DNA from 3 places in the Pseudoalteromonas sp. 13-15 genome. Region 1 is predicted to be linked to each of the others. Evidence: predicted binding sites of a transcription regulator. Region 1 holds the regulator's gene; each other region holds the start of a gene.
The links. Region 1 encodes FliA, which starts transcription of late flagellar genes. Its sites were predicted from a motif close to CTAAAGNTNNNNNNNNNNNNGCCGATA; they were not measured.

Region 2: the regulator FliA is predicted to act here: its motif matches at 1,985-2,011, upstream of pomA (flagellar motor protein PomA).
Region 3: the regulator FliA is predicted to act here: its motif matches at 2,328-2,354, upstream of ATS72_RS02080 (VC2046/SO_2500 family protein).

The regions. Positions count from the first base shown of each region.
Region 1 is NZ_CP019162.1:72,228-76,640, reverse strand. Features, by position in the region: gene ATS72_RS00405 (chemotaxis protein CheA) at 1-1,103, opposite strand, end outside; gene ATS72_RS00400 (protein phosphatase CheZ) at 1,119-1,886, opposite strand; gene cheY (chemotaxis response regulator CheY) at 1,905-2,288, opposite strand; gene ATS72_RS00390 (RNA polymerase sigma factor FliA) at 2,328-3,038, opposite strand; gene ATS72_RS00385 (MinD/ParA family ATP-binding protein) at 3,065-3,925, opposite strand; gene flhF (flagellar biosynthesis protein FlhF) at 3,918-4,413, opposite strand, start outside.
Region 2 is NZ_CP019162.1:1,748,298-1,752,710, reverse strand. Features, by position in the region: gene dxs (1-deoxy-D-xylulose-5-phosphate synthase) at 1-543, opposite strand, end outside; gene ispA ((2E,6E)-farnesyl diphosphate synthase) at 645-1,532, opposite strand; gene ATS72_RS08095 (exodeoxyribonuclease VII small subunit) at 1,535-1,777, opposite strand; gene pomA (flagellar motor protein PomA) at 2,072-2,839, shown strand; gene ATS72_RS08085 (flagellar motor protein MotB) at 2,842-3,762, shown strand; gene ATS72_RS08080 (DNA topoisomerase III) at 3,922-4,413, shown strand, end outside.
Region 3 is NZ_CP019162.1:412,564-416,976, reverse strand. Features, by position in the region: gene ATS72_RS02095 (SulA-like leucine-rich domain-containing protein) at 1-444, shown strand; gene ATS72_RS02090 (YchJ family protein) at 474-953, shown strand; gene ATS72_RS02085 (DUF6172 family protein) at 1,268-1,570, opposite strand; gene ATS72_RS02080 (VC2046/SO_2500 family protein) at 1,766-2,293, opposite strand; tRNA gene ATS72_RS02075 (tRNA-Tyr) at 2,406-2,490, shown strand; tRNA gene ATS72_RS02070 (tRNA-Tyr) at 2,540-2,624, shown strand; gene ATS72_RS02065 (M48 family metallopeptidase) at 2,695-3,381, opposite strand; gene ATS72_RS02060 (MHYT domain-containing protein) at 3,657-4,413, shown strand, end outside.

The DNA of each region.
Region 1 (4,413 bases):
TGCGGAGGAGCTGGCTTTTTCACAGCTGCTGGCGCTGGAGCCGCTTTTGCTACCGGTTTTGCTGCCGGTTTGTCTGCTGGCTTTTGAACAGGTTTTGGGGCTGCTGCTTTTACAGGTTCAGGCTTTTTGACAGGCTCACTTACTTTAGCTACGGGTTTTGCCGCCGGCTTTGGCTCTGGAGCTGCAGGGCTCTCTATTGATTTAGGAGCACCTGAACCGTGAAGCTCGTCAAGCAATGCTTCAAATTCATCATCGCTAATTTCATCATCGCTAGAATCACTTGCAGGTGAACTTATTGAAGGCGTTGAAGAATTTTCTGCAGAATTATTACTTGCTGATTGCTCTTTTACTGGCTCACTGGCCGCAACAGCACCAAAGCTTCCAACGCCATGAAGTTCATCAAGTAAGTTGTCAAACTCATCATCTGTAATGTCTCCACTGACATCATTACTACTGGACGCACTTTCAGCTACTGGGCTTTGACCTTTTCCATGTAATTCGTCTAGTAAGTTTTCAAATTCATCTTCTGTTATTTCGTCAATCTGAGTTTCATCATCGCTTTGTTCAACTGTTCCACCGCTAAATAGCTCGTCAAATGCAAACGGATCTTCTTCATCAGTTCCTGAGGCTTCCTCGGCAACTGGGGCATCATTAACCTCGGCTTGAGGTTCTTCAGTTGAATCAACTGGTGAGTCACCAGCAAGCTCTTCTTCTGTTGGAGGTAAACCTAGTTTATGAAGGGTTTCAAGAAGTTCAGGATCAGCAGGTTCTGGTTTATCACGATTTTGAATGGTGGCAAACATCTCGTTAATCGTATCGAGAGCTTGTAAAATTACATCCATCAACTCTGAATTAACCGTTCGTACGCCTTGCCTAAGCAGATCGAACACATTCTCTGCGCCATGACATGCATCAACGAGCTCGGTCATAGCTAAAAATCCAGCACCACCTTTTACAGTGTGGAACCCTCTAAATATGGCATTGAGTAATTCGGTGTCCTCTGGATTGTTTTCCAGCTCAACTAACTGTTCAGATAAAAGCTCTAGGATTTCTCCTGCCTCTACAAGAAAGTCTTGTAAAATATCTTCATCGACTTCAAACATGCAGTTACTCTCCTCTTAGAAGCCCAAACTTGATAAAAGATCATCGACTTCATCTTGATCAGATACAACATCATTACGTGATTCTTTATCAATAATAGGGCCTTCTGGACCTGCTAAAGTTTGTTCGTCTAATGGTTCATTTGTTTTTTGTTGTTCTATTTTTTCGGCTTTACTTTCGCTTTGATCAGCGAAGGCTGTCAAAAGATGAATTAAGCTTTCTTCAACTTCTCTAACAAGCTCAATAACTCGGCGAATAACTTGTCCGGTTAAATCTTGATAGTCTTGTGCCATAAGTACATTAGTCATCAAACTTTGCAGCTCATCGGTTTTATGATGAGAATTGTTCATAAACTTATCAATGCTGTGGCATAACGATTTAAACTCCCCTAACTCAATCTCTCGATTCATTAGGCGATCCCATGTCGGTTTGATATGAGATATTTCGTCTGCCAACTGTTGAGCAATTGGTAGGCTAGCCTCAACTGCATCCATTGTTTTATTCGCGGCATTTTCTGTCATTTCTATAACATAATTGAGCCGTTTCTTTGCATCTGGAATAGCATCGGTAGTTAAGTCAGATAAGCGAGTGTCTAGCTCAAAGCTTTTTAAAGCTTCATGCAATTGACGGGTTAACTTTCCAACCTCAGCAAATATTTCAGATTGCTCCTTAGAAGCGGTATCTAAAATTAACTGATTGGCTTTGTCTTGCTCACCGTTTTCTAGAAAAACAACGAGCTGACGAGCTTGTTCTAAAGTTATTTGAGGCGCAGCAAGTGCTGACATAAGCCTCTCCCCCTATCATTAGCCTAAACGTTCAAATACTTTTTCTAATTTAGTTTTGAGTGTTCCAGCAGTAAATGGCTTAACGATATAACCATTAACACCTGCCTGTGCTGCCGCTATAATTTGTTCTTTTTTAGCTTCAGCCGTTACCATCAATACTGGAATGTGTTTAAGCTTATCATCCGCACGTATTGCTCTTAGTAGGTCTATACCCTGCATTCCTGGCATATTCCAATCGGTAACAACAAAATCAAATACTTGATTTTGTAGCATTGGCAAAGCGGTTGACCCATCGTCTGCTTCTTGAACATTAGTGAAACCTAAGTCACGCAACAGATTTTTAATAATACGTCTCATTGTTGAAAAATCGTCAACAACCAGAATTTTCATGTTTTTATCCAAAACATCCCCCAGTGAGGTCTTAACCTTGTTTACTTACTACTAATTTATCCAGTCATTGATTTTAGCTTTAAGCTTAATCATCGCCTGACCATGTATTTGACTTACACGCGATTCACTTACATCGAGTATATGCCCTATTTCTTTTAAATTCATTTCATCGTTATAGTACAAAGACAGCACCATTGCATCACGTTCTGGTAAAGATTTTATTGCACCTAATAAAGACTCGTTAAACCGCTCATTTTTAACATTATTAAACGGTTTGTCTAGCGCTAAATCTTGGCCCACTGGACTGATGGCATCTTCATCAACACCAAGGTCTTCAATACCGAGTACTTTACTTGCATTTACATCGTTTAAGATATGATGGTACTCATTTAACGAAATTTCAAGTTTTTCAGCAACTTCTATATCTGTCGGCTCACGGTTTAAGCTTTTTTCTAAAAAAGCAATTGTTTCGGCCACCAAACGGCTTTTACGATGCACTGAACGGGGTGCCCAATCGCCACGTCGCATCTCGTCAAGCATTGCCCCACGAATACGAATCCCCGCAAAAGTTTCAAAGCTAGCCCCTTTGGTTGCATCAAAACTTTTAGATGCTTCAATCAGACCTATCATTCCTGATTGTATTAAATCGTCCAGCTGCACGCTGGCTGGTAAACGCGCTATAAGATGACATGCCACTTTTTTGACAAGTGATGCATGTTTTTCAACAATCACATTTAAATTTTGTGCTGATTGATATCCCATAACTTTATTCACCAATGTTGTCATAATTAGCCGTTTACTAGTTTCTCTATGAAAAACTCCAGATGACCTGATGGTTGATTAGGTATTGGCCATTTAACTGCTTTTGTTGCTAACGCTTGAAACGCAAGTGCCGCCGGCGAATTAGGAAAAAGCTCTACAATAACTTTTTGGCGACGCGTTGCTTTGCGCATATTTTCGTCGTAGGGAACCGTTGCGACCAGGTCCATTGATACATCTAAAAAACGATCGGTCACTTTGGAAAGTTTAGCAAATAACTCTTGCCCTTCACGCATACTACGGACCATATTTGCAACAATTTTAAATTTGTATACACCATGCTCGCGACTCAACACTTTAATGAGCGCGTAAGCATCTGTAATCGATGTGGGCTCGTCGCATACAACAACCATGACGTCTTGTGCCGCGCGAGAAAAGCTCAGCACCATGTCTGAAATACCTGCGGCTGTATCGACAATTAAAATATCAAACTCTGTATTTAATTCACTAAAAGCCCGTATAAGTCCTGCGTGCTCTGAAGGCGACAATTCAACCATACTTTGAGAGCCTGACGTTGCGGGTACAATTTTTATACCTGCGGGGCCTTCAACTAAAATTTCATCAAGTTCACATTCACCAGATAAAACATGTGATAAGTTACGTTCAACACGTAGTCCTAGCATAACGTCACAGTTTGCTAAGCCTAAATCGGCATCAAGAACCAACACTCTGTTACCTTGCTGGCCTAATGCAATTGCAGTATTCAGAGAAACATTTGTTTTTCCTACTCCACCTTTACCGCCAGTGACAGCGATAACTTTTACGCCGTTGTTATTGTTTTGACTCATTTTGCGCAGGCCACTTGCTTGATCTAATACTGTGTTAATCATACATCCCTACTGTGCTTGGCGCCACTGCTTGGTGCCTTGAATGTTGTGCTTTTGCTCTTTTTAAATAGAGTTGCTCAGCCTTTTTAACTAGTTTTTCAGCATTTGCAACTCGAATATCTTCTGGTACTCGTTGACCGTTAGTAAGATACCCTATTGGAAGGCGATTTTGAATCGCTATACTAATAATCTCACCTAAACTTAAAGATTCGTCTAATTTGGTGAATATACAACCACTTAACTGCACTTTTTTAAAATGCCTAACGGTTTCTTGCAACACATGTATTTGCGATGTTGCGCTGAGCACTAAATAACTGCGAATATCAACACGCTGATTACGCATTAGCGTATTAAGTTGCTCAGTTAAGCGCAAGTCGCGTTGGCTCATACCCGCAGTATCAATTAATACTAGTCGTTTATTTCGTAAATGATATAAAACTTCAGCTAATTCATTAGCATCTTTAACTTGCTTTACACCACAACCTATAATT
Region 2 (4,413 bases), 1.7 Mb from region 1:
GTTATCATTTAGAATAATAAGCATGTCTGATTTTACATCGCCTAAATGGTTCATCGCCTCAAATGCCATACCCGCAGTAATAGCGCCATCACCAATAACTGCAACCGTTTTACGCCCTGCGCCTTCTTTATGCGCAGCAATTGACATGCCCAAAGCTGCAGAAATTGAGGTGCTAGAATGGCCAACACTGAATGTGTCGTAGTCACTTTCATCTCTAAATGGGAATGGGTGCAGACCATCCTTTTGGCGAATAGTATGCATTTGGTCGCGGCGACCCGTTAAGATCTTATGCGGGTAGGCTTGATGCCCAACATCCCACACTACACGATCTTCTGGTGTGTTATATACATAATGAAGTGCAACTGTAAGCTCAACTGTGCCTAAACCAGACGCTAAATGACCGCTACTTTGCGATACAGAGTTAAGTAAATACTCACGTAGCTCATTGCTAAACTCGGGAAGTTTATCTTGCGCTAAGTCTCGTAATTGAGCTGGTTTGTCAACCAAGTTAAGTAATGGATACTTGCTACTATCAAGTGTCATGGCTTTTTTATATCCTTCGATCACATTCGCTTTCAAATGGGAGTGAACAACGAATGTTAAGTAATAATGTCAGTGCTATTTGCAATACGCTTAAACTGTGACTAGTGGTCACGTTCAATAAGGTAATTTGCTAGCGACGCAAGAAGCGTAGTATCTGCATCAATAAGTGCTAACGCTTCGTGGGCTTGTGTTATTAAATTTTGCGCCTTTTCTTTAGCGCCTAGCATACCTAATAACGCCGGGTATGTCGCTTTATTCGCTTCTATATCTGAGCCTTGTGGTTTACCTAATATAAAGGTGTCACCTTCCACGTCTAAAATATCGTCGTGTACTTGAAATGCCAGCCCTATAGCATACCCAAAAACGCTCAAGTTTTCTAAAGTTTGTTCATCTGCTTTTTCACTGCACAGTGCACCTAGTGTTATAGCACAGTTAATTAGTGCACCGGTTTTTAACTTATGGATGCGCTCAAGCTCTTGTACAGAAACAACTTTGTCAGTTGCGGCAATGTCTAAACCTTGTCCTGCCACCATTCCTTCAATACCTGATGCATGCGCAAGTGCTGCAATCATTTTTACTTGTGACTGCGCTGAGCAATTAAAGTTATGTGTGGCTATAAGTTCAAAGGCGAGAGTTTGTAATGCATCACCCGCTAAAATGGCTTGCGCTTCGCCATACACAATATGGCAAGTGGGGTAGCCGCGGCGTAAATCGTCATCATCCATAGCTGGTAGGTCGTCATGTACTAATGAATAACTATGAATGCATTCTATGGCTGCAGCCAAAACGTCTAAGTCACTTTTTTTAGCGCCTAGCATTTCACCAACAGCGTACACCAAAAAAGGGCGCAGCCTTTTTCCACCATTAAATAAGCAGTAATGAGTGGCTTCTTTTATTGTTTTATCGCTATCGAGCGGTTGTTCAAAGTAGCTATTGAGTGTAGTAGCTACATCTATTTGAGCACGTTCAATATAGTCTTTTATGCTCACAACTATTCCATATCATTATTAAAGTTTGTAAGTGCTGACTTTTCGCTATTGCCCATTAAAATAGAAACTTTTTGTTCTGCTTGCTGTAGTTTTTCAGATGACGCACCAGCGAGTGCAATACCACGCTCGAACTGCTTTAATGATTGTTCAAGCGATAAATCACCTTGTTCCATTTCACTAACAATTGTTGATAATTCTTCTAGTGCTTTTTCGAAACTTAAGTTTTCAGGTTTTTTAGTCGCCATCTTTATTTCAGCTTACATGATAAATTTAGGAGCCAATTTTAGGGGGAATGCTAAACTAGGTCAAAGGATGATATGAGTTTTTTACATTTAGCACGATTAATCGCGTGTTAATCAGTGTTATTAGTCAGGAAAACTCGATAATTAGGCAGAGCGTCTAACTTGATATAAAATAATAAATATAACTTTTATGTTTATTTTCAAAAATGACTTAAGCAATTCAGTATGTTGCCGATAAGCAGTTAATAATAAAAAGTTTATGATAAGGCATTTAAACATGAAATCTCTGGAGGAAATGTGGATTTAGCAACCATAATAGGGATCCTAGGCGCAATAGGCTTAATTGTCATGTCTATGTTTATGAGTAGTAGCGGTGAAATGGGCATGTTTGCCGATGCGCCTTCAAGTGTAATTGTATTTGGTGGCTCGCTGTTTATTGTTTTATCAAACTTTACTATGTCTCAGTTTTTAGGGATAGGTAAGGTGGTTGGTAAGGCATTCATGTTTAAAATTGAGTCGCCTGAAGAGTTAATAGAAAAAGCAGTAGAGCTTGCGGACTCTGCTCGTAAAGGTGGCTTTTTAGCGCTCGAAGAAGCTGAAATCCCAAACCCATTTATGCGTAAAGGCGTTGACATGCTTGTTGACGGTCATGACGCAGATGTTGTACGCGCCACACTTCAAAAAGATATTTCCCTAACCACCACCCGTCATGAACTAGGTGCTGGCTTATTTAAAGCACTTGCCGACATAGCTCCCGCAATGGGAATGATTGGTACATTGATAGGCCTCGTTGCCATGTTATCAAACATGGACGACCCCAAAGCTATTGGACCTGCAATGGCTGTGGCACTATTGACCACTTTGTATGGTGCATTTTTGGCGAATGTAGTAGCAATTCCGATTCAGGTAAAACTCGAGCTGCGTAAAGACGAAGAAGCGATGAATCAGCGTTTAATTCTTGATGCTATTTTAGGAATTCAAGATGGTCAAAACCCCAAAGTTATTGAAGGTATTTTGAAAAACTACTTGGCTGAGTCTAAACGTAAAGTTGATACCGAGGAGTAACCATGTCTGATGAAGAGTGCAAATGCCCACCCCCCGGTTTGCCTGCTTGGATGGGTACATTTGCTGATTTAATGTCGCTATTAATGTGCTTTTTTGTACTCTTATTGGCATTCTCAGAAATGGATGTACTTAAATTTAAACAAATTGCAGGTTCTATGAAGTTTGCTTTTGGTGTGCAAAATAAAATCGAAGTTAAAGATATCCCAAAAGGGACATCGGTTATCGCTATGGAATTTACTCCAGGTAAGCCAGAGCCTACACCAATTGAAACTATCCAACAGCAAACCGTTGAAATGACCCAGCAAATGCTAGAGTTTCAGGCTGGTGATGAAAGTTCAGCGGGCGGCAGGCAAGAACAGCGAGGCGATAAACGTGGCGGTGAATCTAGAAGTACCTCACAAGAGCAGTCATCAGAACAAGCAATATCCGCTGCAGATCAAGAGCAAACAAATGAGCTAGTTAAAAAAATAGCGCAGCAGTTAGAAAGGCAAATAATAGATGGTGCAATAGAACTTGAATCATTAGGTCAGCAAATTATTATTCGTATTAGAGAAAATGGCTCGTTTCCTTCGGGCAGTGCTTTTTTACAACCTAAGTTTAAACCGATTATTCAAGACATTGGCGAACTTTTAAAAGATGTACCAGGTGAAATTACAGTATCAGGGCATACAGATGATTTTCAGGTATCAAATGAGTTATATGTAAATAACTGGGATTTGTCGTCTAAGCGTGCAGTGGCTGTTGCTAGCGAATTGCAAACAGTTCAAGGGTTTGATAAAACACGAATGATGGTTGTAGGGCGAGCTGAAACTCGGCCGCTTGTGCCTAACGAGACAAATGAAGACCGACGCCGGAATCGCCGAGTTGAAATATCTATATTACAAGGTAAGGCAAAAGAGTCAGACCCTATTGATGTGAGGTAATGCTCAAATTATAAAGCTGGGCTTGATTAGTAGCCCAGCTTTGAGTTTACAAATTATTACCAGTCTCTATTTATTGAACCTGACAATAAATCAAAAACTCTCCCTCTTTAAAATAGTTATGCTAAACTACTGTTTATATAACCAGTTGTAGGCCGGCGCATGAAACTCTACATCGCAGAAAAACCATCACTTGGACGTGCAATTGCAGATGCGCTCCCAAAACCACATAAAAAATACGACGGTTACATTGAAGTCGCCAATGGTGATTGTGTTTCGTGGTGTATTGGCCATTTGTTAGAACAAGCTGAACCTGATGATTACGATGAACGCTATAAAAAATGGCAATTAGAACATCTCCCTATAGTACCTGAGCAATGGCGGTTAAAAGCTAAACCTAAAACTCGTAAGCAATTAACTATTTTAAAAAAGCTAATCAAACAGGCATCAACGTTAGTTCATGCTGGAGATCCCGACCGTGAAGGGCAGTTACTTGTAGATGAAGTGATAGAACAAGCCAAAATAAGCAAAGCTAAAAAGCAAGGTATTCAGCGTCTACTTATAAGCGATTTAAACTTAGCTGCAGTTAAAAAAGCGCTTAGTAGTATGCACTCTAATCGGGAATTTATTCCACTAAGTGTATCAGCACTTGCA
Region 3 (4,413 bases), 340 kb from region 1:
ATGTTACAGCCAATAACCGTAAGAACAGTAAAAAGCTATCAGCAAGACGAACTATCTGATTGTGTTAACGTGATTCAAATTGAAGATGATATATCGGCAACGTTTGAGCTGTTAAAGGTGCTACACCAGTATAATAGTTTAAATGCTTGGACTTTATTAATCGCACCAGATCATGTTCCTAGTAAAGCTTTGCTTGATTCATGTTCAATAGACACAAGTAAACTATTAGTCATTAGGCAAAAACATTTAGTAAATTTAGAATATGTACTGCGTAGCGCACTGCATAATGGTAACTTTGCAGCGGTCATTACATGGACTGATATGTTAAACAATCAGTTATTGAGCAACTTATCGCTTAACTTAAGTAACACAAAAACAAAGTTATACTGTTTTACTAAAAATTCTGACGTACTTGATATACCTTACATACAGCAAGCTTGCTAAAATGATGTTTTAAATCTTATGTAACAATTATGAATTATTTAAATAACAACACTTGCTTTTGTGGAAACCAAAAAAATTACGAAGATTGCTGTGAACCACTGCTATTAGGTGATAAACAAGCAGAAACACCCGAGCAGTTAATGCGCTCTAGGTATACAGCTTACGTACAAAAAAATGCTAAATACGTATACCAAACATATGCAAGTGAAAAGCAAGCTGAAAACCCTGTAAATGAAATTAAAGAATTTGCCACCAGTTGTCGATTTGTAAGCTTATCTGTTATTGAAACAAACAGCGATGAAAATAAAGGGGTCGTTGAGTTTAAAGCTACCTATTTTTATCAAAACCTATATTGTGTGTTACATGAGCGCTCTCAATTTATAAAAGAGCAAACCCAGTGGCGATATCTCGATGGTATTATATTTCCGGTCGCTGATATAAAAGTTGGCAGGAATGATGATTGCCCTTGTGGCAGCGCAAAAAAATACAAAAAATGCCATAGCGCGTAATCCCCTCTTTTTAAGTGAAGTACATTGTTTACTTTACTCCGTTGCTAATTAAATACTCACATTTAATGCATAGCTTCGTAAATTTATTAAACACAACTTTCTCTATAACTTTTAGGTTTAGTACTACCCCTATTAATTAAGTGGTTAATATTGAAGGAAAAAGTAGTGTTAATAACAATTTAACAGTTAAAGCCCTAAAACAATGTGAAATACTTTGAGCTAGCTCAAAAGAAAAAAGCTTGAAGGTAGTCTATAGGCATAAAAAATGGGCCAATGGCCCATTTAAATAATTTGATATGCACAAACGCTAATTATTACTCGTCGTTATCAAGGTCTAGCTGTTGACGCTGTGCAGGTTTTGCCAATATTTCTAAGTAAAAAGACATCAATTCTTGCTTTTCAATATCGCTAATACAGTTGCTGATTTCAGCTACATGAACCACTTGCGCATCTTCAACCGTTTTACCAAACTTACAGTCAAATGCCCAATAATCTGCATCTTCTGGTAGAGTTTTGTTGCGCTCTCTTTTCAAATATTTTTTCACTTCATGCTTTGCAGCATCAACCATACGAGGGTATTTGATTTTCTCGTGATTTAGCGTGAATGTTTTCTTCATTACGTTCCTAATTACCTTGGTTTAATGATAACGGCATTCATGTCATACCATTTGTAGCCATTATAGCAATTGCATTTAATTTTTGGATGCTTTTTTTACATTAAATCAATTTTTAGTCAATTCGGATTTGGTGCAGTCGTAAAATTTAATCAGTGATGGGTAGTGTAACTAGACACTATTTGATGAAATCATAAATTATGCCATCGTCAAATGTAATGGTTCACGCTGATTTACGTCTGTTAGAACGTCATAAAAGCCTGCGACATCCATTTTTGGATTATCTATTTCTATTTCGTCTTTTTGTAAACGTCTTCGCACAGCAAGTTCACAATTATCTATAATGGGTAGGGGTATGTGGTTTACATCATCTCTAATCGAAAAGGGCTCAGGGTTTAAACACTGATTTAGCTTTATATCGACCATGCCTTTATTCTCACCAACCAAAGACAAACGCTGTGCATTAAACTGCCCAATTAGCATATTAAATTCACTGGGTGCTAATAGCTGCTTTGGTCCTGCTCCTAATTGCTCTCTTAACTGCGCTTCTTGAGTTGTGTTTTCTTCAATTTCAGTTTTAGGTAAATGAAATTGACTAAAATCTAAAGCATCTTGTGAAAGCATTGCTAACAGCAATGAAAATTCACCACGGCGGTCTGCATGTACACTTTGGTTTAACCGAGTACTTAATTGCTGCTCTGTGATTAACAAATCATCGATTTGCATAGACTTTAGCCGATTGGAATGAGTAATGAATATTTATCGGCTTTATTTAAATTTTCTTTAGCTTTTTTCTTTACTTAAAGGCACATTTTGCTATTATCAGCGCCGTTGCATTGGAGGGGTTCCCGAGCGGCCAAAGGGATCAGACTGTAAATCTGACGGCTCAGCCTTCGCTGGTTCGAATCCAGCTCCCTCCACCACTTTTCTTACCGCTAAGTTAAGTGGGGCCAAATGTAACAAAAATAGTGTGGAGGGGTTCCCGAGCGGCCAAAGGGATCAGACTGTAAATCTGACGGCTCAGCCTTCGCTGGTTCGAATCCAGCTCCCTCCACCACTTCTTCTATATTCCTATATTCCTATATTCCTATATTCCTATATTCCTATATTCCTATATTCAAATTAGCTTAAAACACCCACTGTAAACTTGTTCCGTTTGCTTTTAGCCAATCTGATGCAATTTTATGATCAGGAAAAAATGCCTCTACTCTAGCCCAAAAGTCCTTACTGTGGTTTAAATACTGCAAATGAGCAAGTTCATGCACTATTACATAATCAATCACGGCATGAGGAGCCCCTATTAGGTGTAAATTAAAAGTTAGCTCTCGCCTGCTGTTGCAACTCCCCCAACGGCGTTTATATATGGCAATACTTAACTTTTGAGGCAATTCTTCTTTCATTATTTTGCAATAATAGCTAATACGCATTTCAATATACGCCGCCAACTTCTCTTCTAAATACTGTTTAATCAAACTTTCGTATTTACCATTGTGATTTTTTATTCTAGTAGAGTGTGTTACCAACAAAACATTATTGTGTTCTTGAATATCAGATAACGAACTTTCTAAAAAACTTAATTTAACCCACTCAGAAAACATCTTAATTTTATTATGGATAAGGGGATACTGCTTAGTATCGACTGCATTAAGCTGCTTTTTTAATTGTGCTTCAATCCAGGGCTGCTTTTCAAGTAACCAACTATCGATTTGTTTTTGGGCAACATAATGGGGAGCATATATAGTAACAGCTTGATCATGTACCTTTATAGCGACTGTTTTTCTTCGTTTACTTTTTTTTAGCTGGTAATCAAACACTACTTTCTCTCATTGACCTAATTTTAAGTATTCACTACAAAAATTTATATACTAATTTGATGTAACCCCATGTTGGTTATCATCTGTGTCATTCATATGATAGCAAAATGCTTCTCTATCAGTTTGACAAAATAAATATAAAAAATAATAACTTGAAAACTATACGTTAAAAAATTGAAACAAACTCATTTTTTATACCCCTCTAGTCAATTAAGTATTTATTTATATGATGAATATATTAAACTGGCTACCTAAAGACTAATTTTTGAGCCAATATGCTATCTGCATTTTTTATTACAGACCACGACCCTAGCCTAGTAGTTAACGGCGTTTACGACCCTCTTTTAGTATCTATATCTGTTTTAATAGCAATATTTGCTTCTTTTTTTACAACCCGATTAATTGATTTAGCCAAAGAAACAAAATTTCATAATTATGAACGCCTAGCAAAATTTACTGCCGCAGCAATATTTTCGGCCGGTATTTGGAGTATGCACTTTATCGGTATGCTGGCCTTCTCGCTCTGCACAAATATTAAATACGACCCAACAATAACTATATTGTCTTTTCTTCCTGCTTTTTTTGCTTGCCTATTTGCAATTTCTATTTTAATTAACAATAAAGCGAGCTTCAAAATACTTGGTTTATGTTCTGTATTATTAGGCGCAGGCATTGGCACAATGCATTACAGCGGCATGGCCGCTATGGAGTTGGCTCCTTTATTACGCTACGACCCACTTATGTTTGTTTTATCAATATTTGTTGCAATAGCACTTTCTTTTATTGCTCTTTATAGTCGATTTAACTTAGATAAATTTTTCCCTACATTAACGCCTCTACAAAGCCGCACCATAAGCGCAATTATTTTGGGCCTTGCTGTTGCAGGAATGCACTATATGGGCATGGCAGCAACCCGTTTTGTTGCAACTTCGCCACTGCTATTCGATGATATTAACGCATCCGCCGGTCTTACATTTGTCGCAATTGCTGTTGCTACAGCTACGGTTGCTATTACAAGCGTTGTCGCGGTTA